Regions from separate parts of the Rossellomorea sp. ABR4_004 genome, predicted to be linked through region 1. Evidence: a T-box and tRNA genes for the amino acid it is inferred to sense, from the RefSeq annotation. Region 1 holds a T-box; the other holds one or more tRNA genes.
What was found. A T-box is a leader RNA that pairs with one kind of tRNA and senses whether it is charged. The one in region 1 lies ahead of ACXAF2_RS17560 (tryptophan--tRNA ligase), so its partner is inferred to be a tRNA-Trp.
Positions count from the first base shown of each region.

Region 2: it has a tRNA-Trp gene. The T-box ahead of ACXAF2_RS17560 (tryptophan--tRNA ligase) is inferred to sense a tRNA for this amino acid. The anticodon was not compared.

Region 1 covers NZ_JBSWVM010000003.1:90,628-107,261, reverse strand. The annotation lists gene coaW (type II pantothenate kinase) at 1-64, shown strand, start outside; gene ACXAF2_RS17610 (SCO family protein) at 147-743, shown strand; gene ACXAF2_RS17605 (hypothetical protein) at 888-1,091, opposite strand; gene selB (selenocysteine-specific translation elongation factor) at 1,150-3,036, shown strand; gene ACXAF2_RS17595 (NUDIX domain-containing protein) at 3,044-3,517, shown strand; gene ACXAF2_RS17590 (VanZ family protein) at 3,596-4,153, shown strand; gene cls (cardiolipin synthase) at 4,305-5,519, shown strand; gene ACXAF2_RS17580 (hypothetical protein) at 5,609-5,788, shown strand; gene ACXAF2_RS17575 (HAD hydrolase-like protein) at 6,055-6,711, shown strand; gene ACXAF2_RS17570 (NUDIX hydrolase) at 6,725-7,351, shown strand; gene ACXAF2_RS17565 (metal-dependent hydrolase) at 7,448-8,074, shown strand; T-box leader at 8,141-8,383, shown strand; gene ACXAF2_RS17560 (tryptophan--tRNA ligase) at 8,444-9,442, shown strand; SAM riboswitch class I at 9,565-9,674, shown strand; gene ACXAF2_RS17555 (methionine biosynthesis PLP-dependent protein) at 9,766-10,890, shown strand; gene metC (cystathionine beta-lyase) at 10,883-12,067, shown strand; gene ACXAF2_RS17545 (bifunctional homocysteine S-methyltransferase/methylenetetrahydrofolate reductase) at 12,084-13,937, shown strand; gene metH (methionine synthase) at 13,918-16,634, shown strand, end outside.
Region 2 covers NZ_JBSWVM010000001.1:1,896,554-1,911,330, forward strand. The annotation lists rRNA gene rrf (5S ribosomal RNA) at 1-9, opposite strand, end outside; rRNA gene ACXAF2_RS09725 (23S ribosomal RNA) at 111-3,046, opposite strand; rRNA gene ACXAF2_RS09730 (16S ribosomal RNA) at 3,271-4,822, opposite strand; rRNA gene rrf (5S ribosomal RNA) at 5,998-6,114, opposite strand; rRNA gene ACXAF2_RS09740 (23S ribosomal RNA) at 6,217-9,152, opposite strand; rRNA gene ACXAF2_RS09745 (16S ribosomal RNA) at 9,377-10,928, opposite strand; tRNA gene ACXAF2_RS09750 (tRNA-Asn) at 11,233-11,307, opposite strand; tRNA gene ACXAF2_RS09755 (tRNA-Ile) at 11,317-11,393, opposite strand; tRNA gene ACXAF2_RS09760 (tRNA-Gly) at 11,403-11,476, opposite strand; tRNA gene ACXAF2_RS09765 (tRNA-Cys) at 11,486-11,559, opposite strand; tRNA gene ACXAF2_RS09770 (tRNA-Gln) at 11,562-11,636, opposite strand; tRNA gene ACXAF2_RS09775 (tRNA-His) at 11,645-11,717, opposite strand; tRNA gene ACXAF2_RS09780 (tRNA-Trp) at 11,735-11,808, opposite strand; tRNA gene ACXAF2_RS09785 (tRNA-Tyr) at 11,835-11,918, opposite strand; tRNA gene ACXAF2_RS09790 (tRNA-Phe) at 11,955-12,030, opposite strand; tRNA gene ACXAF2_RS09795 (tRNA-Asp) at 12,091-12,167, opposite strand; tRNA gene ACXAF2_RS09800 (tRNA-Met) at 12,286-12,359, opposite strand; tRNA gene ACXAF2_RS09805 (tRNA-Ser) at 12,387-12,479, opposite strand; tRNA gene ACXAF2_RS09810 (tRNA-Ile) at 12,488-12,561, opposite strand; tRNA gene ACXAF2_RS09815 (tRNA-Met) at 12,590-12,663, opposite strand; tRNA gene ACXAF2_RS09820 (tRNA-Ala) at 12,739-12,814, opposite strand; tRNA gene ACXAF2_RS09825 (tRNA-Pro) at 12,823-12,899, opposite strand; tRNA gene ACXAF2_RS09830 (tRNA-Arg) at 12,907-12,983, opposite strand; tRNA gene ACXAF2_RS09835 (tRNA-Leu) at 13,040-13,128, opposite strand; tRNA gene ACXAF2_RS09840 (tRNA-Gly) at 13,134-13,208, opposite strand; tRNA gene ACXAF2_RS09845 (tRNA-Leu) at 13,216-13,300, opposite strand; tRNA gene ACXAF2_RS09850 (tRNA-Lys) at 13,339-13,414, opposite strand; tRNA gene ACXAF2_RS09855 (tRNA-Thr) at 13,437-13,512, opposite strand; tRNA gene ACXAF2_RS09860 (tRNA-Val) at 13,632-13,707, opposite strand; tRNA gene ACXAF2_RS09865 (tRNA-Glu) at 13,712-13,786, opposite strand; gene ACXAF2_RS09870 (metallophosphoesterase family protein) at 14,313-14,777, shown strand, end outside.

The DNA.
Region 1 (16,634 bases):
CGCTGGCAGTCTTGGAGCGTTTGTTGTTGGAAGGGAAGCAGAGCATTCACAAAATAGACAATGAATAATGCTTCTGCTGATTGTTTTTTTATCCCCTTTTTACTAACATAGAGTGGGAGAGATAGATAAAGTCGGAGGAGATAAAGATGTCAAAAACCAAACCATTCCTAGTGGTGATGACCATCATCGGTATTCTCCTTGCAGGTTGCAGTAATAGTAACTTTCAAGCAGAAACAGATTATGAAGTGAAAGAATTTTCTTATACGAATCAAAATAATCAAGAAGTCGGTTTGAAGGATTTAAAAGGACAAGTATGGATAGCAGATTTCATATTCACTAATTGTGAAACTGTTTGTCCACCCATGACATTTAATTTATCGAAGCTTCAAGAAAAGCTGAAAGAAGAAGGGGTAGAGGATTACAAAATCGTTTCTTTCAGTGTAGATCCAGAAAATGATACACCGGACGCATTAAAAGAGTATATTTCAAACTTTGAAGCAGACACGAGTAAATGGGAACTGCTTACAGGCTACGAATTTAACGAGGTAAAGGACCTTGCGGAACATTCCTTCCGCTCGATTGTAGCCGACGATCCTAATTCTGATCAGATGATTCATGGTACCAGCTTCTACTTGGTGAATCAAAAAGGGAAAGTCGTAAAGACGTATAGTGGCAATAGTGACGTCCCTTACGATGAAATTGTCGGAGATATGAAAATACTGATTGAAGAGGGATCTGAATAAAATTTATAGGAGGGAGAATCACAGAATGTCAGGTGATTCTCCTTTTTACTAATGAAAATTTATTCCAAAATCAGGGTTTCAAGGATTATAATGATAAAAAGGAAGCTGCTATGTCGGGGGAATATAGTATGGCAGGGTTTAGACCTAATGGAACGTTGTAGCAGGATTATGATAAAGTAAAAGAATCGCAACTAAATTAATAGGCAGCAGGTGAAGAAACATTCGAAACTCAAAAGGTATGATGATGATTGATATAGCCATAACGCTATTTATATTGATATGGGTATTGAAATCTTTTTCAGATGGAGATGTATGGAAGGGAATCTTATTCTCCATTTGTTTTGCCATAATGGCCGGCGTCCTATTTTTCCGGTTCAAAAAGAAAAGATAGAAAGAGGGTGAGGGGATGAGGAAACAATATTATACCATTGGAATGGCCGGGCATATTGATCATGGAAAAACCACCCTCACAAAGGCCCTTACTTCTGTCGATACTGATCGATTAATTGAGGAAAAGGAGCGCAGCATCTCGATTGAACCCGGGTTTGCCCCATTATATAATGATGCAGATATGGAGATTTCTGTAGTGGATGTTCCTGGTCATGAGCGGTTTATTCGACAAATGATCGCAGGTGTGGCAGGGATTGATCTCGTTGTGTTAGTGGTGGCAGCAGACGAAGGGGTGATGCCGCAAACGAAGGAACATCTTGATATACTGGCGCTACTAGGAATCACTCAAGGCATTGTCGTGCTGACGAAAATATCGAAAGTTGAAGAAGAACTAAGGGATTTGGCTCTTGAAGAAGTGATAGATGAGTTGAAGGGAACAGTATTTGAAGGTGCTCATATCTTGATGGCAGATAGTCTATCAGGAGAGGGTGTCGAAGAATTAAAACAGAAAGTCATTACTACATTGAAGGGCATGGTTTCAAGAAATGTCAGTGGCGATTTTCGTTTGCCGATTGATCAAGTTTTTACTGTAAAGGGTCAGGGAACTGTCGTAAGAGGGACTGTATTTGAAGGAACATTGGAAACTGGAGAGGAAATAATCATATTACCTCAAGGAATACATACGAAAGCGAAACAAATTCAAGCCCACCATAGGAAAGAGAGTCGTGCTTTTGCCGGTCAGCGTGCTGCGATAAACATTTCTGGAGTGGATTACAAAGAATTGAAAAGAGGAAATGTACTCGTCACATCCACACATTTTACCGTAACCGACACGATTGATGTGTGCCTGGGAGTATTACATACTGTAAGCCATCCTATAAAACAAAGAATGCCAGTTGTTGTACATGTAGGAACTTCAGAAGTGATGGGGAAGCTCGTATTTTTTGATCGAAATAAAGTCGATCCGGCAACAAACGATATTCTATGTCAAATCCGGCTTGATGAATCGATTGTTGCCAAAAGAGGCGATCGTTTTATTCTAAGAAGACCCTCTCCAATGGAAACGATCGGAGGAGGGTGGATTATTCAGCCGAATGGTGGGAAATACAAATTCGGAGAGGAAACGATGGTCCTTCTTCAGTCTGAACGGCACGGTACACCTCAGGAAAGAATTCTAAGGCTGGTTGAACAATACAAATGTGTGGATGAAGATTTCATCGTTAGAGAAGCATCTATCACTCATACAGACCTGCGTGATATGCTGCAGGGTGATGATCAATGGATTGTATTTTCACATTCCAATGTTACGCATTTGAAAATAGTGGATGAATGCGTGAATTCGATCGATCAGATTCTTCGAGAATTCCATGAGAAGTTTCCTTTATTACAAGGAATCAATATTGGTGAGTTGAAGCAATCTTTAAAAAGGTACTCAGGAGCTTTAGTGGATTATTCGATTGAGCAAAAACATTGGAAACGAAACAGTGGTTTTCTTTGTTTAGAGGATTTCATTCCTCATTTACCTCCTGAATGGGAGAAACGATGCAATCAGCTCATTACCTTAATAGAGGCTGATGATACACAAGTAAAAGACATGGAAGAGTATTTTCATCAAGTAGGTATACCTAAAAAATGGCAGTCTGATTTTTATCGTTTTTTTATCCAGGAAAAGAAAATCATTCCATTGGATGATAAAAAATCCTATTCCTATCAAGTTTTTATGAAAACTGTTGAAGAATTAATAGAAAAAACCGGTGAAAGATTCGATATTGCAGATGCCAAATCCGCTCTAGGATTATCCAGAAAATACTTGATCCCCTTTTTAGAAAAGCTGGATAAAGATGGTCTGACCTTAAGAGGCGAGGGTATTCGTAAATGGATTGGAACTAGTATAAAGGGATGAGGAATGAATGAAGTTAGAAACAGTGATGTATTCTTTAGTAATGATACAACGAGGGGACAAAGTGCTATTATTAAATAGGCCTGAGAAGAAAGACTATCCTGGTTACATTGCACCGGGAGGTAAAATTGACTTCCCTGAAAGTCCTGCAGCAGGTGCAATGCGAGAGGTAAGAGAAGAGACAGGTTTACAGGTAGAAAAATTAAGGTATAAAGGGTTAGATGAATACGTTGTACCAGAAAAGGGATTTCGATATATCGTGTATAATTACCTTGCCTATGAAACCACCGGTGAGCTCCTCGAAAACCCTCCTGAAGGGGAATTGGTTTGGGTCTCAAAGGCAGAAGCCATAGGTTTACCGATGCAGCCTTTTTTCAAACGGAAATTCCCTTTGTTTTTCGAGGAAGGAACTTTTGAAATCCACACCTCCTGGAATGGAATGGACAAAGAGACTGCTGAGGTGACGATTCGCCAATTGTCATAATGCTTCTCTTTCAAACATATATCATCGTAAATTAACTAAATCTTCGTTGTAACTTAGAGGAAAGTAGGAAAAGGAATCATGAAGGAATTATGGAGCGCATTTGGTTGGGTTCTTCCAATTATAATGGTTGTGACGATTTCCCTTATCTTTGCGGTCTCCTTTTGGAAGAGAAGAAAGGGTAAGGGCAGATGGATGAATTTACTGCCTGTTCTGTTTACGTGTATAACGATTGGAGCGATCTGTTTAATCACAATGACCCCATTGACGGGTGAAAATGTTTCAGAGGGATCCGTGAATTTTGATCCATTTTCTAATTTGAAGTTGAATCTGATTTACCGGAATCATTTAGATGTACCCATTCGAAACTTGATGGCCAATATCTTATTGTTTATTCCATTAACCTTTTTTATTGCTTGGTGGATGAGACAGTCGAAACAGATTATTCTGATGGTGACATTTATCGGAGCACTTTTCTCCTTTGGTATTGAGTTTGCGCAATACTATCTACCATTAGGAAGAGCAACCGATATTGATGATTGGATAATGAATACATTGGGTTCATTTATTGGAGGCCTTCTTTTTGTGTTCGCACGCTTAATCTATAATCTATTGAGAATCAACAAGAAAATAAACTGAGAGTGTTAACGTTATGTTAATGCTCTTTTTTTTCGGTACATATTAAAAAGTGCACAAAAGGTGACTGAAACTAAGATATATTTTGAATGGAAATGAATAGTCCTTCTCCTTAAACAAAAGCTAACACTATATAAAAAGGAGGTGAGTTCTCTTGCTGAAAAAAGGATTTAAAGCAATCCTTATCACAGCTGCTTGCATCGTGATTTTGTTCCTCATCATGCACTGGGATGTAAAAAAAGGTGTGAAAAACTATGCGAGAACTCACCCCATAACGGAAACTCAATCTCATAAAGCTGCAATCGACGTCTACAATACCGGGAAGGACTTGTATGAAAAGTTGTTTGAGGATATTCAAACAGCAGATGAGCTTGTTTGGATTCATTTTTTCATTATCAGGGACGATCAGATTTCCAACGAGTTTTTTGATTTGCTGATTGAAAAGGCTAAGGAAGGGGTGGATGTTCGATTGTCTGTCGACTTCCTCGGTTCAGATATTAAGAAGGAAAGTATAAAGAGGATGGAAAAAAAAGGAGTGAAGATTGTTAAAAGCAGGCCTCTATCCCTGAAGAATTTCTTCTATTCCCTTCATCATCGGAATCATCGCAGGCTCATTTCCATTGATCAAAGAATTACCTATATTGGAGGATTCAATATGGGGGATGAATATTTAGGAAAAGACCCGAAGCTTGGCTACTGGAGGGACTATCATATACGGTTGGAAGGTGAGGCAGGAACTGAGGTGGCCCAGCAGTTTAAAAGGGACTGGATCGAGGATGGGGCAGATAGTATGGAGAGCGCACATCCTACTCGTACTTCAAATGAAAATGAGGGGAGCAGCGTTCAATTCTTGTTCTCAACAGGAGACAGTATTGTAGATAAGACTGTAAGCTGGATTAACAGTTCGGAAGAGAGTGTCACAATTACAACACCATATTTTTTGCCAAATAGGAAACTAATATCAGCTTTAAAGAAAGCAGTGAAGCGTGGGGTAAAAGTGAAGATCCTCGTCCCGGACGATACAGATGCATGGTTCACGAAGCCTCCAAGTTATAGAATAGAGAAAACTTTGTTAGAGAGCGGAGTAGATTTCTATTTGTATGAAAAAGGGTTTTTCCATGGTAAAGTGCTGGTCATTGATCATAAATGGGCTGATATTGGTACAGCCAATTGGGATCCGCGGAGCTTCTATTTAAATGATGAAAGCAACTGCATCATTCGGGATGCAAAAGTTGCCGGGGAATTAGAATCACTTATCTATAAAGACATTAGTGATAGTGAAAAACTGACAATGAAGGCTTTTAATGAACTCCCAGCCTGGGAAAAAGCGCTCCGTAAAACGCCTGAATGGGTATATTATTATTTCTAAGAATAAATAATTTTTATTGAATAAGAAAATATGGTAAAGTGATTTCATATCTTGTAAAGAAAACACCTTACTGAAGAAAGGGATTGTCCATGAGCGAGCTCTTGTTTGTATCTTTGTTTATTCTTTCGTTATTGGCATTTAAGTTTTTTAACGTGTTAAAGAAGAAACATGTGTCTAAGTCTCACAAGTCTGTAGCAGTTAGTATCGTGATCTTTTCTGTTATCGGCATGATGTTGACGGTCCTCTTTTATCTTCCAAATGCATCTTAAAGAAAGCAACGTCCATATACTGATTTAAGATATAAGAGTAAACACACGGGAGAAAGGTTCTTGTGTGTTTTTTTGTTGAAAAAGTATTGGTGGTGCCTAATGGACAGCTATACTCAGTAAGAAATCGTTCGTCTAAACGCAGCTGCTTTCTTTCGGCTGTGAATTTGATATGATAAGAGAAGGTTTATTTGATGTAAGCAAGATAGTGACTTAAGTATAAATCGTCGAACATATTAATGTACGAAAGGCAATAAAGGAGAATATAGATGAAAGCTGCAATGATTTTTGACATGGATGGAACGTTGTTTCAAACGGATCGTATTCTTGAAGCTTCACTTCATGATACCTTTCAACTACTTAGAGATGAAGGAATGTGGAAAGGGGATACACCTCTTGAAATATACAGAGAAATAATGGGTGTCCCTCTTTCTGTCGTCTGGAAAACCCTTTTACCTCATCATTCCTTACATGAACATGGTAAAGTGAATGATGTATTTCATGAAAAACTGATTGATCATATTCAGAAAGGAAATGGGGCTCTCTATCCACATACGGAGGAACTATTAACGTATTTATCAGGGAGAGGGTTTTCAATCTTTGTGGCAAGCAATGGATATCCTCAGTATTTAAAGACGATCGTGGAGTACTTTCGTTTGGATCAATGGATCATGGACTGCTACAGCATTCAGGAAATACATTCAGATGACAAAGGGGAGTTGATTCGAAAAATCAAAGAGGATCATAATCTGACACATGGGGTTGTGATTGGAGATAGATTGTCTGACTTTAAAGGAGCAGAGGCAAATCACTTTCTTTCGATAGGTTGTGCCTTTGACTTTTCTCAGGAAAATGAATTAAGTGAAGCGGATATTGTGGTTGAAAATCTCTTGGAGGTTAAAGAGTATTTGGAGGAAATGAAATAAAGGAGGGATCCGGGTGGAGGATGAACAACTTGCCGTCTTTGATGAATACGGTAATAGAATTGGAGTAGCCAGTCGTTCCGAGGTGCATACAAATGGATATTGGCATGAAACCTTTCATTGCTGGCTTGCGCATTTTGATGAAAGTAGTGGAGAGACCATTATTTATTTCCAGCTGAGAAGTGATGAGAAAAAGGATTTCCCCCGCTTACTTGATATTACCGCTGCTGGACATATACTGTCACAGGAGAATATTGAAGACGGTGTGAGAGAAGTTCATGAAGAACTTGGACTTCTTATTACGATAGAAGAACTGCAACCATTAGGAATAGTAAAAGGTCAGTTAATTCAACGGAATATGATCGATCGGGAGCTGACTCACGTTTTCCTTTATTCCAAGTCGGTTGCAGATGACGAGTTTCACCTTCAGTTAGAAGAAGTGTCCGGTATTTTTCATTGTACTCTTAAAGATTTTAAGGCTCTCGTTCAACAAACGAAAGAGGAAATCGATATAGAAGGATTTCTTGTTAATGAAAAGGGGGAAAAGGACTTCATTAAGCAAAGGGTGAGTTACCATCACTTTGTCCCACATGGAAGGTCCTATCTTCTTGAAATTATTAAGCGCATCTCGGCTCATCTTTAGAAATTAATTCGTACTTCCCATAGTCAATATGGATAATAAAGGCTATTATAGTAATCTAGTACATACATAATGTGATAAGAGAGTAGGAGGACACAATTGAACGGCACAGCACATATGGCAATTGGAGCAGCAACAGGATTTATTGTGGCCAACTCATTTGGATCTGGTCCTGACATAACGACCGCACTTGTGGCAATAGGCGGGATATCCGGACTCATGCCTGATATGGATATTGACGGAAAGCTTAGTAACAAGGTTACTTTTTCACCTAAGATGATCAGAGCAGTAGCACAAATCATTGGGTTTTTAATGATGGTATACAGCTATCTGGAAGGAATCGGGAAAGAACGATGGCTAGGTATTGGATATGGTGCAGGTATGATGATTCTCTCAAGTTTCATTACCCAGAGAAGAATGCTGATGATTACGGGCATCGGTGTGACAGCATGCGGTTGGCAGTTGAATGAAACATGGTTATGGTTGTTAGGTATCTATATTTTCATTGCCTCATTCGTTTCACATCGAAGTTATACTCACTCTGTCCTTGGAATCGTATATTATGGCGTGATTGCACATTATCTAGAGTCATCTTTAATGATTGATGGGGTATTTGAAGCATGTGTAATCGGATATGCCAGTCATCTGATCGCTGATATGAAATTTCTTCCATTCAATAAGAGAGGCATAAAGCTTTTCCTTCCTCTTTCATCCAAAGAAATCTAATATGTGTTTACATCCACTTGACCATTATTTCCCCATACATTAAAATAATGGAAACACATTAAATAGGTAAATGCGATGAGGAAGAAGAGTAGACGAACGAAACATTTCAGAGAGCTGATGGCTGGTGAGAATCAGTATGGTGAAATCGTTGAATGGGCTTTTGAGCATCCAGGCTGAAAATAAGTAGGTTATGGCGGAAGGTCTCACCGATAAAAGAGACGATGTATCGAAGGCGACTTCTGTACAGATGAGTGCGTTTACTAAAGTGTAAGCGAATGAAGGTGGCACCACGGGTTTCCCGTCCTTTTTTAGAGGATGAGAAGCCCTTTTTGTGTTTGTTTTTATTATTTTTCAGTGGAGGGAATTGATATGAAAAGACAAGTTCTGACTGGTATTAAACCAACAGGCCGTATTCATTTGGGGAATTATATTGGTGCAATCAAACCGGCATTACAATTGGCTGAGAACCGATCCTACAACACAGCTTATTTTGTTGCGGATTATCATGGGTTAACGAAGATACATGATAAGCATGAAATGAAAGAACTATCTTATGGAGTGGCAGCAGCTTGGTTAGCATTAGGTTTGAATCCCGATCGAGCGATCTTTTATCGTCAATCTGATGTACCTGAAATCTTTGAATTGAGTTGGATTCTGTCTTGTTTTGCACCGAAAGGATTAATGAATCGCGCCCACGCATATAAATCATTAGTTGAAGAAAATAAAGAAAGCGGCAAAGATGTCGATGCTGGAGTCAATATGGGATTATTCACCTATCCAATTTTAATGGCAGCTGATATCCTCCTTTTTCAAACCGAGAAGGTACCTGTCGGAAAAGATCAGATACAGCATGTTGAAATTGCCCGAGACATAGCTGAAAGCTTTAACAAACAATATGGAGATATTTTTGTCATCCCTGAATATGTCATCCACGAAGAAACGGCTGTTCTTCCGGGTCTAGACGGACGTAAAATGATTAAAAGTTATAACAACACCATTCCATTATTTGAAGAACCAAAAAAGCTTCAAAAATTAATTAATAAAATCAAAACAGATTCATCACCCCCTGAAGAGTCCAAGGATCCTGACTCCTCCGTCATTTTTGCGCTATATAAAGAATTTGCAACTTTAAATCAAGGTGAAGAAATGAGAAGGAGATTTCAAGAAGGAATAGGGTGGGGAGAAGCGAAAAAAGAGTTATTCCAAGTAATGAACTCTTTTATCGAAGAACCGAGATCGAAATATGAAGAACTGATGGCGAGTCCCCATATGCTGGATGCGATCTTACTAAATGGAGCAAAAAAAGCACGGGAAAAAACAATCCCATTTATGAAAGAGATTAAAAGGAAAATAGGAATTTATCATTGAAATAGAAAAAATAAGGAATCGCAATGATCATTTTGTTTTTCAGATAATTCATAATTCTCATTGACATTTCTTCTTCTTTGTTATAAGTTATGGGAAAGTTATTTTTCACAAAATCATATAGTTTCTTATCAAGAGAGGTAGAGGGACTGGCCCGAAGACACCTCAGCAACCAGCCGCGAGTTTTGGTATGGTGCTAATTCCAGCAAGTTGATGTCAACTTGGACGATAAGAGGGAGAACGAACGTACAAAACCTTCTTATTTTCATTAAGAAGGTTTTTTTGTTTTTTCCCTTTTCGTATTCAAGATAGAAAAGGAGAGAAGAATGGTGAAAAAACATATTGATACAATGCTTGTCCAGGCAGGAAATCGGAAAGATCCTGCAACGGGTGCTGTGAGCTTGCCCATTCATTTATCTACTGCCTATGAACATAAGGGCATTGGGCAATCGACAGGCTATGATTACAGTAGAACAGGAAATCCAACCCGCGCCACCTTGGAAGATATCCTCACTCAATTGGAGGAAGGGCACAGAGGGTTTGCCTTCAGCTCGGGGATGGCGGCCATTCAGGCAATCCTCAGCTTATTTTCCAGCGGGGACGAATTGATTGTTTCGAAAGACCTATATGGAGGGAGCTACCGTTTATTCGCACAGTATGAAGCACAATATAGGATCAAATTTCATTTCGTCGATACAAGTGATGCCGGCTCCATAGAAGGTCAAATTTGTAAGAGAACGAAGGCCATCTTCCTTGAAACACCAACCAATCCATTAATGAATGAAGCAAGTATTTCTGAGGTTGCTGTGCTCGCTAAGGATAACGGATTGCTTTTAATTGTAGACAATACCTTCTACACACCTATTCTGCAGAAGCCACTAACTGAAGGAGCAGACATTGTTATTCACAGCGCCACGAAATACTTAGGGGGACATAATGACGTGCTGGCAGGTGTTGTGATTGTAAACACAGAGGAGTTGGCGGATAAAATCTATACCATTCAAAATTCAATCGGTGCGGTTCTCGCCCCTTTTGATTGTTGGCTCTTATTAAGAGGAATGAAAACCCTTAGTCTCAGAATGGCCCAGCACGAAAAAAATGCAAGAGAATTAGCGGAGTATCTTGATTCGCATGAATGTGTAACAGACGTTTTATATCCTGGAAAAGGAGGCATGCTCTCTTTTCGTATCGCAAAGGAAGAATGGGTTTCTCCTTTTCTCCAACACTTAAAAGTTATTACGTTTGCTGAAAGTTTAGGAGGGGTCGAAAGCTTTATCACTTATCCCGCTACCCAAACACATGCAGACATTCCTGAAGAAGAAAGAAATAGATTGGGTATCTGCAACAGACTCCTGCGGTTCTCTGTAGGAATTGAATTTATTGCTGACCTGATTGAAGACCTGGAGAATGTTTTTCAACAATTGGAAAAAGAGGTGCTTACGTATGAGTAAAAAACCATTTTCACTTCAGACGTCACTCATCCATTCTCACGGATATGATAAAGAAACAGGAGCGGTCTCTACACCCCTACATCATGCTACAACCTTTCATCAACAGGATTTTGATCAATATGGAACGTATGACTATAGCCGTTCGGGAAATCCGACAAGGGAGACGGTTGAAGAAACGATTGCGGAAATGGAAGGTGGAGTAAGAGGCTTTGCCTTTTCATCTGGGATGGCGGCAATCTCCACAAGCTTCTTATTATTGTCGAGTGGAGATCATGTACTCGTATCAGAAGAAGTGTACGGTGGGACATACAGAATGATTACCGAGGTCCTCACTAAATTCGGCATTGAATATTCGTTTGTAAACATGAAGGATTTACATGAAGTGGCTTGTTCAATCAAGCACAATACGAAAGTGATTTATATGGAGACACCGTCCAATCCGCTTCTGAATATCACCGATATTGAAGGAGTTGTAAAGCTTGCCAAGGCTAATGGATGTTTAACTTTTCTTGATAATACATTCATGACTCCCCTGCTGCAAAGACCGATCAGCCTTGGTGTGGATGTTGTACTACACAGTGCAACGAAGTTCCTTGCAGGACATAGTGATGTTTTGGCAGGACTTGCCGTAACGGGAAATGAAGAGATTGCCGGTAAACTAGCTTTCTTACAGAATTCGTTTGGTGCTGTCCTGGGTGTTCAGGATTGTTGGCTGCTCTTAAGAGGAATGAAAACACTGCACGTACGATTGAAGGAGTCATCAGAATCGGCATATAAGATTGCGGCTTTCTTAGAAAAGAGAAAAGAAGTAGAAGAAGTGTATTACCCTGGATTGAGCTATCATCCCGGTCGTGAAATCCAAGTTCGCCAAGCAGAGGGTCCTGGGGCGGTTCTTTCCTTCCGGTTAAAAGGGGCAGAGGAAGTGAAGCAACTCATTCAAAATGTAAACATTCCCGTATTCGCGGTCAGTTTAGGAGCTGTTGAATCAATTCTATCCTATCCATCAAGGATGTCACATGCTTCCATGCCAAAAGCAGAACGGGAAAAAAGAGGGATTACAGATGGTTTATTACGATTATCAGTAGGACTTGAAAACGTGGATGAATTAATTATCGATCTTCAAAAAGGGTTAGATAGTATACAAAAGATCAATCGAAAAAACGTGATAAATTTATAAAAAAGGAGGGAATGTCATGAAACCGTTGCTTGAAGCACTGAAAGAGAGAATCTTAATTGCAGATGGTGCGATAGGAACGTTGTTGTATTCATATGGAGTGGACAGATGCTTTGAAGAACTGAATCTTTCTCACCCAAATGAAGTGTTGAAAGTCCATAAAGAGTATATTGATGCAGGAGCAGATATCATTCAGACCAATACGTATGGAGCTAATTATCAAAAGCTTTCCAGATACGGATTGGAGGATTCGGTTAAAGAAATAAATACAGCTGCAGTGCGTCTGGCAAGAAAAGCCGCGGGTGAATACACCTATATTCTGGGCACCATCGGTGGAATCAGGGGCATTAAACAAAATGTGTCGCTGGAAGAAATCAAAAGAAGTTTTAGGGAACAGCTATACTGTTTATTATTAGAGGGAGTAGACGGAATTCTACTTGAAACCTATTATGATTTCGAAGAATTAACCACCGTATTGAACATTATTAAACGTGAAGCAGACATTCCTGTCATTGCTCAAGTTTCTCTACATGAAACGGGAGTTCTTCAAAATGGAATGGAGATAAAAGACGCTCTCCAGCAATTAGAGTTATTGGGGGCCGATGTTGTAGGCATCAATTGCCGAATGGGGCCATTTCATATGGTGAACTCATTAGAGGAAGTTCCTTTACCTAAAAGGGCATTTCTATCCGTCTACCCCAATGCCAGTCTGCCAAACTATGAAGAAGGTCGATTCTATTACTCTGCTGAGCCTGATTACTTTGGAGGTATAAGCAACGAATTGCGGCTGCAAGGTGCAAGAATCATTGGGGGATGCTGTGGAACCACACCTGATCACATTCGTTCTGTAGCAAGCAGGTTAAAAAGCCGGGAGCCTGTGAAAGAAAAAGTGGTGAAAGCAAAAAAGGTTGTTCAGTTATCATCACCTTCTATCAAGGGAAACTTGCTGCATGAGCAAGTAAGGGAAAAGAAAACAATCATAGTTGAACTCGATCCACCAAAGCATCTCGACACGAAGCTGTTCTTTCAAGGGGCTGAAGCATTAAAGGCTGCTGGAATTGACGCACTCACGCTTGCAGACAACCCGTTAGCATCGCCTCGTATTAGCAATGACGCCATTGGCAGCCTGGTAAGGGCGAAATTTGATCTTACGCCTTTAGTTCACATCACTTGCCGGGATCGAAACCTGATTGGACTTCAATCCCATTTAATGGGGTTACACACGTTAGGAATACACAATATATTAGCCATCACTGGGGATCCGGCCAAGATTGGAGATTTTCCTGGTGCAGCGTCCGTATATGATTTATCTTCCCTTGAACTCATTGAATTGATTAAACAGAACAATGAGGGGATATCCTTCTCAGGCAAATCACTCCGGGAACGCACTCAATTTTCAGTAGGGGCAGCATTTAATCCTAATTTCCGTCATTTAGACGCTTCTGTAAAAAGGCTTGAAAAGAAAAAGAAAGCCGGAGCTGACTATTTCATTTCTCAACCGATTTTTGGGAAAGAACAGCTCGTTCAAGTACATGAAGCTACGAAGCATTTAGGTGTTGCGATCTTCATAGGAATCATGCCATTAATCAGCTCTAGAAATGCAGAGTTTCTCCATCATGAAGTACCGGGAATCAATGTTCCGGAAGAAACAAGACAAAGAATGAAGGAAGCCGGAAGTGATCCAATAGTTGCAAGAGCAGTTGGAATGGAGATAGCAAAAGACTTACTTAGTACAGCGATAGATCTTTTTAATGGGATTTATCTTATCACTCCTTTTGTCAGGTACGATATGAGCATTGAACTGATTCATCATATACAAGAGAAAACCAACATTTCAGAAAGAGAGGTTCCCTATGGCCATCACTTTGTTTGAAGAACAGCTTAGGAAAAAAATACTTGTACTCGATGGGGCAATGGGAACAATGCTTCAACAAGCGAATTTATCCCCGGTCGATTTTGGGGGAGAAGAGCTTGAGGGCTGTAATGAAAATCTGGTATTGACAGCGCCGGAGGTAATTTATCAGATCCATTTGGAATATTTGAAAGCCGGAGCTGATGTGATTGAAACAAATACCTTTGGTGCCACCCCCGTCGTATTGGATGAATATGATTTAGGCTACAAAGCATACGAAATCAATAAAGTAGCAGCTGAAATCGCCCAAAAAGCCGTTAAAGATGTTTCAACTCCCGAGTGGCCCAGATTTGTTGCAGGATCTCTCGGCCCGACTACCAAAACCTTATCTGTTACAGGGGGGATAAGTTTCGATGCGTTAGTAGACAACTATCGTGTTCAAGCAGAAGGCCTTCTCGATGGAGGAGTTGATGTACTTCTGCTTGAAACGAGTCAGGATGCTTTAAATGTAAAAGCAGCAAACCTCGGAATTCGAACTGCCTTTGAATCCAGAGGGAAAGAGATCCCCATTTTGTTATCCGGAACCATTGAGCCAATGGGCACTACACTGGCAGGGCAAACAATCGAAGCATTTTATTTATCCCTTGAACATTTAAACCCTTTGGTCGTTGGTCTAAACTGCGCAACCGGACCTGAATTTATGCGAGATCATATTCGTTCCTTATCAAGTCTGGCAACTACCTATGTCAGCTGTTATCCGAATGCAGGACTTCCTGATGAAGAGGGAAATTACAATGAGACCGCTGATTCACTTAGTTTAAAGATGAAGGGATTTGCTGAGAAAGGCTGGCTGAATCTTGTTGGAGGGTGCTGTGGAACCACACCGGAGCATGTCCGTGCCCTTACAGAAGTGGTGAGGGGATTACCGCCTCGTAAACGTAATGAGTCTCATCCTCATGCAGTGTCAGGAATTGAAGCGTTCGTCTATGAGGATGCAGACAGAAGGCCGATTCTGGTCGGAGAACGAACGAATGTCATCGGTTCACGTAAATTTAAACGATTGATTGCAGAGAATAAAATAGAAGAAGCGTCAGAGATTGCGAGAGCACAAGTGAAAAATGGGGCTCAGGTAATTGATATCTGTCTTGCAGATCCAGATCGTGAAGAAGTAGAAGATATGAATGTATTTATCCAAGAAGTGGTGAAAAAAGTAAAAGTTCCCCTTGTCATTGATTCAACGGATGAGAAAGTACTTGAAACCGCCTTGAAATATTCTCAAGGGAAAGTAATCATAAACTCGATTAATCTCGAAGACGGGGAAGAGCGATTTGAGAAGATAACAAAGCTAATGAAGGAATACGGAGCGGCGGTTGTGGTTGGAACAATTGATGAAAAAGGAATGGGAGTGTCTGTAGAGCGTAAGGTTGACATTGCCATCCGCTCACATAAACTGTTAACAGAGAAATATGGGATTGCTTCAGAAGACATCATCTTTGACCCTCTCGTTTTCCCTGTGGGCACAGGGGATCAGCAATATATCGGATCTGCCAATGCCACCGTTGAAGGGATAAGACAGATTAAGGAAGTCTTGCCTGAATGCCCTCATATTTTAGGGGTCAGTAACGTTTCTTTTGGATTGCCTCCTGTCGGAAGGGAAGTCCTAAATGCGGTATATCTTTACCACTGTACCAAAGCGGGGTTGGATTATGCCATAGTCAATACGGAAAAATTAGAGCGGTTTGCCTCAATTCCTGAAGAAGAAGTTCGAATGGCAGAGAAACTCCTATTTGAGACGAATGATGAAACACTGGCTGAATTTACTGCATTCTACAGAGGGAGGAAGAAAGAAGTAAAGGTACCTGTCAACACTATGACGCTGGAAGAAAGACTGGCTCATTATGTGGTGGAAGGGACGAAGGAAGGATTGATTGCCGATTTAAATATTGCCTTGGAAAAATATGACGCTCCCCTTGAAATCATTAATGGTCCCCTTATGGCCGGAATGAGTGAAGTCGGAAGATTATTCAATGATAACCAGCTGATTGTAGCGGAAGTATTACAGAGTGCTGAAGTCATGAAAGCATCCGTTGCTCATTTGGAACCACATATGGAACAAACAGAAAGCTCATCTTCGAAAGGCAAAGTGATCTTAGCTACGGTCAAGGGTGATGTTCATGATATTGGTAAGAACCTTGTAGATATCATCCTCAGTAATAATGGATATGAAGTGATTGATTTAGGCATTAAAGTAACACCTCAGGAACTGATCGGAGTCATTCGGGAGGAACAACCCGATATCGTAGGTTTGTCCGGCCTTCTTGTGAAGTCAGCCCAACAAATGGTCATCACTGCTCAAGATTTAAAACAGTCTGACATTTCAGTTCCTCTTGTAGTAGGAGGTGCGGCCCTCACACGAAAATTCACTACAAATAAAATCGGGCGTGAATACGATGGACTGGTACTCTATGCGAAGGACGCAATGGATGGACTTAGCATCATGAATGGGATTCAACATGAGGAAACGAGGCTGCAGCTGGAAGAGGAGAGTCGTGAAAAGTTAAGTAAGATCGTTTCGACTGAAGACTCACCGAAACTAAATACATCTACTGTTGCGGTGAAAGTACGTTCTACAGTTGCGAAAGATGTAAAAGTCCATATTCCTTCTGATTTAATTCCACACACCATTAAAGAATTTTCACTTGATCAAATTCATCCTTA
Region 2 (14,777 bases), on a different contig from region 1:
GTCACCAGACAATATTCAATTGAAGGGTTGTTCCTTCAAAACTAGATAAAGAATTGATGTCAAGAAAGCCGAATACCGACCAATTGTTGTTCATTTAAAAATGACTCTTTGTGGTTAAGTCCTCGATCGATTAGTATCAGTCAACTCCACATGTCGCCATGCTTCCATCTCTGACCTATCTACCTAGTCATCTTCTAGGGATCTTACTCACATACGTGATGGGAAATCTCATCTCGAGGGGGGCTTCATGCTTAGATGCTTTCAGCACTTATCCCTTCCGCACATAGCTACCCAGCGATGCCTTTGGCAAGACAACTGGTACACCAGCGGTGCGTCCATCCCGGTCCTCTCGTACTAAGGACAGCTCCTCTCAAATTTCCTGCGCCCACGACGGATAGGGACCGAACTGTCTCACGACGTTCTGAACCCAGCTCGCGTACCGCTTTAATGGGCGAACAGCCCAACCCTTGGGACCGACTACAGCCCCAGGATGCGATGAGCCGACATCGAGGTGCCAAACCTCCCCGTCGATGTGGACTCTTGGGGGAGATAAGCCTGTTATCCCCGGGGTAGCTTTTATCCGTTGAGCGATGGCCCTTCCATGCGGAACCACCGGATCACTAAGCCCGACTTTCGTCCCTGCTCGACTTGTAGGTCTCGCAGTCAAGCTCCCTTGTGCCTTTACACTCTGCGAATGATTTCCAACCATTCTGAGGGAACCTTTGGGCGCCTCCGTTACTCTTTAGGAGGCGACCGCCCCAGTCAAACTGCCCACCTGACACTGTCTCCCACCCCGATAAGGGGCGCGGGTTAGAATTTCAATACAGCCAGGGTAGTATCCCACCGATGCCTCCACCGAAGCTGGCGCTCCGGCTTCCAAGGCTCCTACCTATCCTGTACAAGCTGTACCAAAATTCAATATCAGGCTACAGTAAAGCTCCACGGGGTCTTTCCGTCCTGTCGCGGGTAACCTGCATCTTCACAGGTACTATAATTTCACCGAGTCTCTCGTTGAGACAGTGCCCAGATCGTTACGCCTTTCGTGCGGGTCGGAACTTACCCGACAAGGAATTTCGCTACCTTAGGACCGTTATAGTTACGGCCGCCGTTTACTGGGGCTTCGATTCGCACCTTCGCTTGCGCTAAGCACTCCTCTTAACCTTCCAGCACCGGGCAGGCGTCAGCCCCTATACTTCGCCTTACGGCTTCGCAGAGACCTGTGTTTTTGCTAAACAGTCGCCTGGGCCTATTCACTGCGGCTCTCTCGGGCTTGCACCCTACCAGAGCACCCCTTCTCCCGAAGTTACGGGGTCATTTTGCCGAGTTCCTTAACGAGAGTTCTCTCGCTCACCTTAGGATTCTCTCCTCGCCTACCTGTGTCGGTTTGCGGTACGGGCACCTTTTTCCTCGCTAGAGGCTTTTCTTGGCAGTGTGGAATCAGGAACTTCGCTACTATAATTCGCTCGCTATCACAGCTCAGCCTTCACGATGATGGGATTTGCCTCATCATCAGCCTAACTGCTTAGACGCACATATCCAGCAGTGCGCTTACCCTATCCTCCTGCGTCCCCCCATTGCTCAAACGGAAAAGAGGTGGTACAGGAATATCAACCTGTTGTCCATCGTCTACGCCTATCGGCCTCGACTTAGGTCCCGACTAACCCTGAGCGGACGAGCCTTCCTCAGGAAACCTTAGGCATTCGGTGGATGGGATTCTCACCCATCTTTCGCTACTCATACCGGCATTCTCACTTCTAAGCACTCCACCAGTCCTTACGGTCTAGCTTCGCAGTCCTTAGAACGCTCTCCTACCACTGACACCTAGAGGTGTCAATCCACAGCTTCGGTGATACGTTTAGCCCCGGTACATTTTCGGCGCAGAGTCACTCGACCAGTGAGCTATTACGCACTCTTTAAATGGTGGCTGCTTCTAAGCCAACATCCTGGTTGTCTAAGCAACTCCACATCCTTTTCCACTTAACGTATACTTTGGGACCTTAGCTGGTGGTCTGGGCTGTTTCCCTTTCGACTACGGATCTTATCACTCGCAGTCTGACTCCCATGGATAAGTCTTTGGCATTCGGAGTTTGTCTGAATTCGGTAACCCGATGAGGGCCCCTAGTCCAAACAGTGCTCTACCTCCAAGACTCTTACACATGAGGCTAGCCCTAAAGCTATTTCGGAGAGAACCAGCTATCTCCAAGTTCGATTGGAATTTCTCCGCTACCCACACCTCATCCCCGCACTTTTCAACGTGCGTGGGTTCGGACCTCCATTCAGTGTTACCTGAACTTCATCCTGGACATGGGTAGATCACCTGGTTTCGGGTCTACGACCACATACTCAATTCGCCCTATTCAGACTCGCTTTCGCTGCGGCTCCGTCTCATCGACTTAACCTTGCATGGGATCGTAACTCGCCGGTTCATTCTACAAAAGGCACGCCATCACCCGTTAACGGGCTCTGACTACTTGTAGGCACACGGTTTCAGGTTCTATTTCACTCCCCTTCCGGGGTGCTTTTCACCTTTCCCTCACGGTACTGGTTCACTATCGGTCACTAGGGAGTATTTAGCCTTGGGAGATGGTCCTCCCAGCTTCCGACGGGATTTCACGTGTCCCGCCGTACTCAGGATCCACTCAAGAGGGAATGAAGTTTCAACTACAGGGTTGTTACCTTCTTTGACGAGCCTTTCCAGACTTCTTCGTCTACTTCATTCCTTTGTAACTCCGTATAGAGTGTCCTACAACCCCAAGAGGCAAGCCTCTTGGTTTGGGCTACATCCCGTTTCGCTCGCCGCTACTCAGGGAATCGCAATTGCTTTCTCTTCCTCCAGGTACTTAGATGTTTCAGTTCCCTGGGTCTGCCTTCCATACTCTATGTATTCAAGTAAGGATATTGTTCCATTACGAACAATGGGTTCCCCCATTCGGAAATCTCTGGATCAAAGCTCACTTACAGCTCCCCAAAGCATATCGGTGTTAGTCCCGTCCTTCGTCGGCTCCTAGTGCCAAGGCATCCACCGTGCGCCCTTCATAACTTAACCGAATTGGTTGTTACATCAGGTTTAAAACCTAAAATGGCGATACTCGGTAATTTCTTGACTATCAATTTATCTTTATCTAGTTTTCAAAGAACAAACACATTTTGATCTCGTAAGAGACAAAAAGTTTTGATGGACGGTTATTTTGCTTTCGCAAAAAACCTTATTAAACCATCAAAACTGAACAAAACTTCGACGTGTCAAACGTTTAGTTAAATCTTCCTTAGAAAGGAGGTGATCCAGCCGCACCTTCCGATACGGCTACCTTGTTACGACTTCACCCCAATCATCTGTCCCACCTTAGGCGGCTGGCTCCAAAAGGTTACCTCACCGACTTCGGGTGTTACAAACTCTCGTGGTGTGACGGGCGGTGTGTACAAGGCCCGGGAACGTATTCACCGCGGCATGCTGATCCGCGATTACTAGCGATTCCAGCTTCATGTAGGCGAGTTGCAGCCTACAATCCGAACTGAGAACGGTTTTATGGGATTGGCTAAACCTCGCGGTCTTGCTGCCCTTTGTACCGTCCATTGTAGCACGTGTGTAGCCCAGGTCATAAGGGGCATGATGATTTGACGTCATCCCCACCTTCCTCCGGTTTGTCACCGGCAGTCATCTTAGAGTGCCCAACTGAATGCTGGCAACTAAGATCAAGGGTTGCGCTCGTTGCGGGACTTAACCCAACATCTCACGACACGAGCTGACGACAACCATGCACCACCTGTCACTCTGTCCCCCGAAGGGGAAAGCCCTATCTCTAGGGTTGTCAGAGGATGTCAAGACCTGGTAAGGTTCTTCGCGTTGCTTCGAATTAAACCACATGCTCCACCGCTTGTGCGGGCCCCCGTCAATTCCTTTGAGTTTCAGTCTTGCGACCGTACTCCCCAGGCGGAGTGCTTAATGCGTTAGCTGCAGCACTAAGGGGCGGAAACCCCCTAACACTTAGCACTCATCGTTTACGGCGTGGACTACCAGGGTATCTAATCCTGTTTGCTCCCCACGCTTTCGCGCCTCAGTGTCAGTTACAGACCAGAAAGTCGCCTTCGCCACTGGTGTTCCTCCAAATATCTACGCATTTCACCGCTACACTTGGAATTCCACTTTCCTCTTCTGCACTCAAGTCCCCCAGTTTCCAATGACCCTCCACGGTTGAGCCGTGGGCTTTCACATCAGACTTAAGGAACCACCTGCGCGCGCTTTACGCCCAATAATTCCGGACAACGCTTGCCACCTACGTATTACCGCGGCTGCTGGCACGTAGTTAGCCGTGGCTTTCTGGTTAGGTACCGTCAAGGTACCGCCCTATTCGAACGGTACTTGTTCTTCCCTAACAACAGAGTTTTACGATCCGAAAACCTTCATCACTCACGCGGCGTTGCTCCGTCAGACTTTCGTCCATTGCGGAAGATTCCCTACTGCTGCCTCCCGTAGGAGTCTGGGCCGTGTCTCAGTCCCAGTGTGGCCGATCACCCTCTCAGGTCGGCTACGCATCGTCGCCTTGGTGAGCCGTTACCTCACCAACTAGCTAATGCGCCGCGGGTCCATCTGTAAGTGATAGCTAAAAGCCACCTTTCAACATTTCCTCATGCGAGGAAATGAGTTATCCGGTATTAGCCCCGGTTTCCCGGAGTTATCCCAGTCTTACAGGCAGGTTACCCACGTGTTACTCACCCGTCCGCCGCTGACTGATGGGAGCAAGCTCCCATCAGTCCGCTCGACTTGCATGTATTAGGCACGCCGCCAGCGTTCGTCCTGAGCCAGGATCAAACTCTCCGATAAAAGTTTGAATAGCTCTTTAAAAATAAATCTAGAATTAACGTTGACGTATTGTCTTGTTTTGTTCAGTTTTCAAGGTTCAATGTGTAAGCACTTCGTTCGAAGCGACCCTTACTATATTACACGATCATTCATTTGATGTCAATAACTTTTTTAAAATAATTTCAATCAAGTTCATCGTGTTTAGTTGGCCGTTAGTGGCAACAAATAATACTTTACCAGTTAACTTCGTAGAAGTCAACTTCTTTTTAAATGTTTTTCAACTTTTATATCTACTAAGTTATTAAACACTTATACCAGCCTAAAAGGGATAGAGTTAGCTAAAACCCCTTATAAAAGGCGGAAGAACAATAATATCACAAAAATCCACTTAATAGCAATATCTATTTTATAATTTGATAGATATTTGTGAGTTCAGTTTAGGTTACCTATACTATATATACACATAAGAGAAAAAAGTAAACATATCTACTTGACTAATGATTACCGGTCACCTAATTATCTCCAGGTTTAGATGAGGTATTCCGAAGAAAAATATGACGCTGATTTCTGCAGCATGACCAAATATATGAGAGTTAAGGAGATTTCCAGATCTGAAGTTGATTAAAATCAATTGCGAGTAAGGTTTGTCACTCTTAGGCAAAAGCTAATTTTAGTTTTTTGGAGGTGTAATTTTGATATTTATTTTAAATTTCTAATAGATTGATCGTTTAATAGTAGAATTTATTGCAAGTTTTTATGAGGTTATATCATTAAAACAGAACGATTTAACCCTATTCATATGTACAATCCGTAATAATCGGGCCAACAATATAGGTTGTGGCTACAATTATCAGAGCATTATTGGATTCATTAATTAATGGCGTCAAAATAAATAGGAATTGCGTCTTTTTTATTTTTATTGCGTCGTTTACATCCGTTATTGCGTCATTTTGCTTAAGAATTGCGTAGTTTACCAAATAAATCTAATGACATTATCTGTATTTTAATCATAATCAGTTCTTCGTGACTGACTTTAGTTGTACGATCAGCCTTCGATAACACTTCTCCAACAAATAAAAACGCAAAAAAAGCCGTACTCGCTATCCTATAACCTGTTTGTTCTTCGAACCAAACATACATTATCATGAATACACAAAGAAAGAGTAGCTCCTAAGAGCTACTCTTTCTTCACAATTGCCTGGCGACGTCCTACTCTCACAGGGGGAGATCCCCCAACTACCATCGGCGCTGAAGAGCTTAACTTCCGTGTTCGGCATGGGAACGGGTGTGACCTCTTCGCCATTGTCACCAGACGAATATTCAATTGAAGGGTTGTTCCTTCAAAACTAGATAAAGAATTGATGTCAAGAAAGCCGAATACCGACCAATTGTTGTTCATTTTAAAATGACTCTTTGTGGTTAAGTCCTCGATCGATTAGTATCAGTCAACTCCACATGTCGCCATGCTTCCATCTCTGACCTATCTACCTAGTCATCTTCTAGGGATCTTACTCACATACGTGATGGGAAATCTCATCTCGAGGGGGGCTTCATGCTTAGATGCTTTCAGCACTTATCCCTTCCGCACATAGCTACCCAGCGATGCCTTTGGCAAGACAACTGGTACACCAGCGGTGCGTCCATCCCGGTCCTCTCGTACTAAGGACAGCTCCTCTCAAATTTCCTGCGCCCACGACGGATAGGGACCGAACTGTCTCACGACGTTCTGAACCCAGCTCGCGTACCGCTTTAATGGGCGAACAGCCCAACCCTTGGGACCGACTACAGCCCCAGGATGCGATGAGCCGACATCGAGGTGCCAAACCTCCCCGTCGATGTGGACTCTTGGGGGAGATAAGCCTGTTATCCCCGGGGTAGCTTTTATCCGTTGAGCGATGGCCCTTCCATGCGGAACCACCGGATCACTAAGCCCGACTTTCGTCCCTGCTCGACTTGTAGGTCTCGCAGTCAAGCTCCCTTGTGCCTTTACACTCTGCGAATGATTTCCAACCATTCTGAGGGAACCTTTGGGCGCCTCCGTTACTCTTTAGGAGGCGACCGCCCCAGTCAAACTGCCCACCTGACACTGTCTCCCACCCCGATAAGGGGCGCGGGTTAGAATTTCAATACAGCCAGGGTAGTATCCCACCGATGCCTCCACCGAAGCTGGCGCTCCGGCTTCCAAGGCTCCTACCTATCCTGTACAAGCTGTACCAAAATTCAATATCAGGCTACAGTAAAGCTCCACGGGGTCTTTCCGTCCTGTCGCGGGTAACCTGCATCTTCACAGGTACTATAATTTCACCGAGTCTCTCGTTGAGACAGTGCCCAGATCGTTACGCCTTTCGTGCGGGTCGGAACTTACCCGACAAGGAATTTCGCTACCTTAGGACCGTTATAGTTACGGCCGCCGTTTACTGGGGCTTCGATTCGCACCTTCGCTTGCGCTAAGCACTCCTCTTAACCTTCCAGCACCGGGCAGGCGTCAGCCCCTATACTTCGCCTTACGGCTTCGCAGAGACCTGTGTTTTTGCTAAACAGTCGCCTGGGCCTATTCACTGCGGCTCTCTCGGGCTTGCACCCTACCAGAGCACCCCTTCTCCCGAAGTTACGGGGTCATTTTGCCGAGTTCCTTAACGAGAGTTCTCTCGCTCACCTTAGGATTCTCTCCTCGCCTACCTGTGTCGGTTTGCGGTACGGGCACCTTTTTCCTCGCTAGAGGCTTTTCTTGGCAGTGTGGAATCAGGAACTTCGCTACTATAATTCGCTCGCTATCACAGCTCAGCCTTCACGATGATGGGATTTGCCTCATCATCAGCCTAACTGCTTAGACGCACATATCCAGCAGTGCGCTTACCCTATCCTCCTGCGTCCCCCCATTGCTCAAACGGAAAAGAGGTGGTACAGGAATATCAACCTGTTGTCCATCGTCTACGCCTATCGGCCTCGACTTAGGTCCCGACTAACCCTGAGCGGACGAGCCTTCCTCAGGAAACCTTAGGCATTCGGTGGATGGGATTCTCACCCATCTTTCGCTACTCATACCGGCATTCTCACTTCTAAGCACTCCACCAGTCCTTACGGTCTAGCTTCGCAGTCCTTAGAACGCTCTCCTACCACTGACACCTAGAGGTGTCAATCCACAGCTTCGGTGATACGTTTAGCCCCGGTACATTTTCGGCGCAGAGTCACTCGACCAGTGAGCTATTACGCACTCTTTAAATGGTGGCTGCTTCTAAGCCAACATCCTGGTTGTCTAAGCAACTCCACATCCTTTTCCACTTAACGTATACTTTGGGACCTTAGCTGGTGGTCTGGGCTGTTTCCCTTTCGACTACGGATCTTATCACTCGCAGTCTGACTCCCATGGATAAGTCTTTGGCATTCGGAGTTTGTCTGAATTCGGTAACCCGATGAGGGCCCCTAGTCCAAACAGTGCTCTACCTCCAAGACTCTTACACATGAGGCTAGCCCTAAAGCTATTTCGGAGAGAACCAGCTATCTCCAAGTTCGATTGGAATTTCTCCGCTACCCACACCTCATCCCCGCACTTTTCAACGTGCGTGGGTTCGGACCTCCATTCAGTGTTACCTGAACTTCATCCTGGACATGGGTAGATCACCTGGTTTCGGGTCTACGACCACATACTCAATTCGCCCTATTCAGACTCGCTTTCGCTGCGGCTCCGTCTCATCGACTTAACCTTGCATGGGATCGTAACTCGCCGGTTCATTCTACAAAAGGCACGCCATCACCCGTTAACGGGCTCTGACTACTTGTAGGCACACGGTTTCAGGTTCTATTTCACTCCCCTTCCGGGGTGCTTTTCACCTTTCCCTCACGGTACTGGTTCACTATCGGTCACTAGGGAGTATTTAGCCTTGGGAGATGGTCCTCCCAGCTTCCGACGGGATTTCACGTGTCCCGCCGTACTCAGGATCCACTCAAGAGGGAATGAAGTTTCAACTACAGGGTTGTTACCTTCTTTGACGAGCCTTTCCAGACTTCTTCGTCTACTTCATTCCTTTGTAACTCCGTATAGAGTGTCCTACAACCCCAAGAGGCAAGCCTCTTGGTTTGGGCTACATCCCGTTTCGCTCGCCGCTACTCAGGGAATCGCAATTGCTTTCTCTTCCTCCAGGTACTTAGATGTTTCAGTTCCCTGGGTCTGCCTTCCATACTCTATGTATTCAAGTAAGGATATTGTTCCATTACGAACAATGGGTTCCCCCATTCGGAAATCTCTGGATCAAAGCTCACTTACAGCTCCCCAAAGCATATCGGTGTTAGTCCCGTCCTTCGTCGGCTCCTAGTGCCAAGGCATCCACCGTGCGCCCTTCATAACTTAACCGAATTGGTTGTTACATCAGGTTTAAAACCTAAAATGGCGATACTCGGTAATTTCTTGACTATCAATTTATCTTTATCTAGTTTTCAAAGAACAAACACATTTTGATCTCGTAAGAGACAAAAAGTTTTGATGGACGGTTATTTTGCTTTCGCAAAAAACCTTATTAAACCATCAAAACTGAACAAAACTTCGACGTGTCAAACGTTTAGTTAAATCTTCCTTAGAAAGGAGGTGATCCAGCCGCACCTTCCGATACGGCTACCTTGTTACGACTTCACCCCAATCATCTGTCCCACCTTAGGCGGCTGGCTCCAAAAGGTTACCTCACCGACTTCGGGTGTTACAAACTCTCGTGGTGTGACGGGCGGTGTGTACAAGGCCCGGGAACGTATTCACCGCGGCATGCTGATCCGCGATTACTAGCGATTCCAGCTTCATGTAGGCGAGTTGCAGCCTACAATCCGAACTGAGAACGGTTTTATGGGATTGGCTAAACCTCGCGGTCTTGCTGCCCTTTGTACCGTCCATTGTAGCACGTGTGTAGCCCAGGTCATAAGGGGCATGATGATTTGACGTCATCCCCACCTTCCTCCGGTTTGTCACCGGCAGTCATCTTAGAGTGCCCAACTGAATGCTGGCAACTAAGATCAAGGGTTGCGCTCGTTGCGGGACTTAACCCAACATCTCACGACACGAGCTGACGACAACCATGCACCACCTGTCACTCTGTCCCCCGAAGGGGAAAGCCCTATCTCTAGGGTTGTCAGAGGATGTCAAGACCTGGTAAGGTTCTTCGCGTTGCTTCGAATTAAACCACATGCTCCACCGCTTGTGCGGGCCCCCGTCAATTCCTTTGAGTTTCAGTCTTGCGACCGTACTCCCCAGGCGGAGTGCTTAATGCGTTAGCTGCAGCACTAAGGGGCGGAAACCCCCTAACACTTAGCACTCATCGTTTACGGCGTGGACTACCAGGGTATCTAATCCTGTTTGCTCCCCACGCTTTCGCGCCTCAGTGTCAGTTACAGACCAGAAAGTCGCCTTCGCCACTGGTGTTCCTCCAAATATCTACGCATTTCACCGCTACACTTGGAATTCCACTTTCCTCTTCTGCACTCAAGTCCCCCAGTTTCCAATGACCCTCCACGGTTGAGCCGTGGGCTTTCACATCAGACTTAAGGAACCACCTGCGCGCGCTTTACGCCCAATAATTCCGGACAACGCTTGCCACCTACGTATTACCGCGGCTGCTGGCACGTAGTTAGCCGTGGCTTTCTGGTTAGGTACCGTCAAGGTACCGCCCTATTCGAACGGTACTTGTTCTTCCCTAACAACAGAGTTTTACGATCCGAAAACCTTCATCACTCACGCGGCGTTGCTCCGTCAGACTTTCGTCCATTGCGGAAGATTCCCTACTGCTGCCTCCCGTAGGAGTCTGGGCCGTGTCTCAGTCCCAGTGTGGCCGATCACCCTCTCAGGTCGGCTACGCATCGTCGCCTTGGTGAGCCGTTACCTCACCAACTAGCTAATGCGCCGCGGGTCCATCTGTAAGTGATAGCTAAAAGCCACCTTTCAACATTTCCTCATGCGAGGAAATGAGTTATCCGGTATTAGCCCCGGTTTCCCGGAGTTATCCCAGTCTTACAGGCAGGTTACCCACGTGTTACTCACCCGTCCGCCGCTGACTGATGGGAGCAAGCTCCCATCAGTCCGCTCGACTTGCATGTATTAGGCACGCCGCCAGCGTTCGTCCTGAGCCAGGATCAAACTCTCCGATAAAAGTTTGAATAGCTCTTTAAAAATAAATCTAGAATTAACGTTGACGTATTGTCTTGTTTTGTTCAGTTTTCAAGGTTCAATGTGTAAGTGCTTCTGTTTGAAGCGACCCTTATTACATTACACGTTCATCAACTTGGTGTCAATAACTTTTTTCAAGAAGTTTTGATCAAGTTTGTCGTGTTTTCATTGTCCGTTAATGGCAACAAATAATACTTTATCAGTTGACTTCGCAGAAGTCAACTTCTTTTTGAAAATTTCTCAAAAAAATATTTGAGAACCACTCCATTTTCTATAATGAAGAAAATGGCTCCGCAGGCAAGATTCGAACTTGCGACCGATCGGTTAACAGCCGATAGCTCTACCACTGAGCTACTGCGGAATAATATTATGGTGGGCCTAAGTGGACTCGAACCACCGACCTCACGCTTATCAGGCGTGCGCTCTAACCAGCTGAGCTATAGGCCCATAAATAGTTGGAGCGGGTGAAGGGAATCGAACCCTCATCATCAGCTTGGAAGGCTGAGGTTTTACCACTAAACTACACCCGCATAAATCATTGGAGGCGGCAACCGGATTTGAACCGGTGATAAAGGTTTTGCAGACCTCTGCCTTACCACTTGGCTATGCCGCCGTTGGCTGGGCTAGCTGGATTCGAACCAACGCATGTCGCAGTCAAAGTGCGATGCCTTACCGCTTGGCTATAGCCCAATATAAAGGGCGACTGATGGGAATCGAACCCACGAATGCCTGAACCACAATCAGGTGCGTTAACCACTTCGCCACAATCGCCATGTTTAACATATCTTTGGCAGGGGCAGTAGGAATCGAACCCACACCAAAGGTTTTGGAGACCTTCGTTCTACCGTTAAACTATGCCCCTATATAATAGAGAGTTTTATTTAAAAATGGTGGAGGGGGGCAGATTCGAACTGCCGAACCCGAAGGAGCGGATTTACAGTCCGCCGCGTTTAGCCACTTCGCTACCCCTCCAAATAAAAGAAATACTTAAAGGCTCTTAAGTATAAATGGTGGCTCAGGACGGAATCGAACCGCCGACACATGGATTTTCAGTCCATTGCTCTACCAACTGAGCTACTGAGCCATATTATATAGAAGATTAAATTATCAAATTACCAACTTCTTATTACTAAGTAATTGAAAATGGCGGTCCGGACGGGACTCGAACCCGCGACCTCCTGCGTGACAGGCAGGCATTCTAACCAACTGAACTACCGGACCAAAGCTTTTTGCGTCAGTAAAATAGGTTTCATTACCTCGCGATAGCGAAAATAACTATCCATGCGCGACTCATCAAGAATTAGTAATGGCCTAATCATAAAATGAGTCAAAAATGGTATTGCGGGGACAGGATTTGAACCTGCGACCTTCGGGTTATGAGCCCGACGAGCTACCGAACTGCTCCACCCCGCGACGATATAAATATTGTAAAGGTAAATATGGAGGAGGAAGGGGGATTCGAACCCCCGCGGGCTGTTACACCCCTGTCGGTTTTCAAGACCGATCCCTTCAGCCGGACTTGGGTATTCCTCCGTGTATAATGGACCCTGTAGGACTCGAACCTACGACCGGACGGTTATGAGCCGTCTGCTCTAACCAACTGAGCTAAGGGTCCTTATAATCGTGCGTCATGTATTTAGTAATAGCGGCGGAGGGGATCGAACCCCCGACCTCACGGGTATGAACCGTACGCTCTAGCCAGCTGAGCTACACCGCCACGAAACGTTTACTATTCAATATGAACCTTGATCAAGCAAGATTCAATGAGGTTTGTTTACTCTCGTAAAAAACCTGGTGGAGCCTAGCGGGATCGAACCGCTGACCTCCTGCGTGCAAAGCAGGCGCTCTCCCAGCTGAGCTAAGGCCCCAAATAAGGTGGTCGGGAAGACAGGATTCGAACCTGCGACCCCTTGGTCCCAAACCAAGTGCTCTACCAAGCTGAGCTACTTCCCGAAATATATGGCGCGCCCGAGAGGAGTCGAACCCCTAACCTTTTGATCCGTAGTCAAACGCTCTATCCAATTGAGCTACGGGCGCTAAACAATTCATTAAACACTAAGCAAGGAAAGTTATTTTGCTGAAGCAAAAAACTTTGGTGCCGAGGACCGGAATCGAACCGGTACGGTAGTCACCTACCGCAGGATTTTAAGTCCTGTGCGTCTGCCAGTTCCGCCACCCCGGCAAGTCTGGAGCGGAAGACGGGATTCGAACCCGCGACCCCCACCTTGGCAAGGTGGTGTTCTACCACTGAACTACTTCCGCAAATAAATGGTGCGGGTGAAGGGACTTGAACCCCCACGCCTTGCGGCGCCAGATCCTAAGTCTGGTGCGTCTGCCAATTCCGCCACACCCGCATAAAAAAATTCAGATATTTCGCATTCACGAAAATCTTTGGTGAGCCATGAAGGACTCGAACCTTCGACCCTCTGATTAAAAGTCAGATGCTCTACCAACTGAGCTAATGGCTCATCTTTATTGTAAAAAACCAAATGGTGCCGGCAAGAGGACTTGAACCCCCAACCTACTGATTACAAGTCAGTTGCTCTACCAGTTGAGCTACACCGGCATGTTTAATTTCAGATGAAAACTACTTATTGGGAATCCAGGTCACCAGAGCAGTTCAAGGAAAGATATTTTGCTGACGGGCAAATCAAATGAAGTTTACTTTACTTTCGTAAAGAAACTTGGTGGAGGATGACGGGATCGAACCGCCGACCCTCTGCTTGTAAGGCAGATGCTCTCCCAGCTGAGCTAATCCTCCATATTGGTGACCCATACGGGATTCGAACCCGTGTTACCGCCGTGAAAGGGCGGTGTCTTAACCGCTTGACCAATGGGCCGTATTGTTAAAGCGTCCCGCTTAAGGACATGTATAACTATATCAGCTAATTTCGTAGAAGTCAACTTCTAGTTAACAAAAAAACGAAAACTTTTTTCACGATACTCAGCTTAATATTTTTGTAAGCCGAAAAAGAATATACCACATATTTAAAGTTTATATCAATAGTGAATTTAATAATCTCTCCAATTTTATTATTGATTTCTAATTCATCGTGAAAACTTTTCATAATCCCTCCCCTATTTAGTGAAATTGATCAACTCCCACTAATCTCCTTCCATCATTTCAGTTAATGATAGGCCTTGTTTTCTTTCATCAACATAGATATAGAGCGTTTTAATATCTAACCAACTTTGGGCATTGGAATTTAGAGGGATGATGAAGAATAGTGTAGTTGGAAATTAGTATTTCTCAATAAATTCAAATGTAGATATCCAAAAGAGGTCCGTCCCTTTCGCTTTAAAGTGATAAGGAACGGACTTTCAGGTGTAAGCTTGTTTACACCATCTCTTTGGGAGTTGAATACGATGGTAATAGATTATAAATGGGGTGATGGATTCATGGAGCTTCCAACGATACTGTGCGGGCCGATTGTTCGTCGGGTGGAGACTGCACAAGCTTCTATTTGGATTGCATTGAGCAAGCCGTATGATATTAAAGCAGAGTTATTCAAGATTAAACAAGGGGACCATTCTCATCTTTATGACTATAAAAGAATAGCCTGTGAGACTAAGACGAAAACGGTACAAGCAGGAAAGAACTTATATATAAGTATAATAAACGTATCTCCACATGCCGGATCCTTTCCTACTAATAAATTACTGGGATACAATTTATTGTTTGAAAATAGTGCGGAAACACTGGACCTCGGCAGCTTTGACTTACTTTCCCCCACTCATCCACACTCGATTGTCTACGAAAATCTCGCATACCCAACCTTTTATATGAACGAAGGAAATACATCGAATATTCTATACGGATCCTGTCGAAAG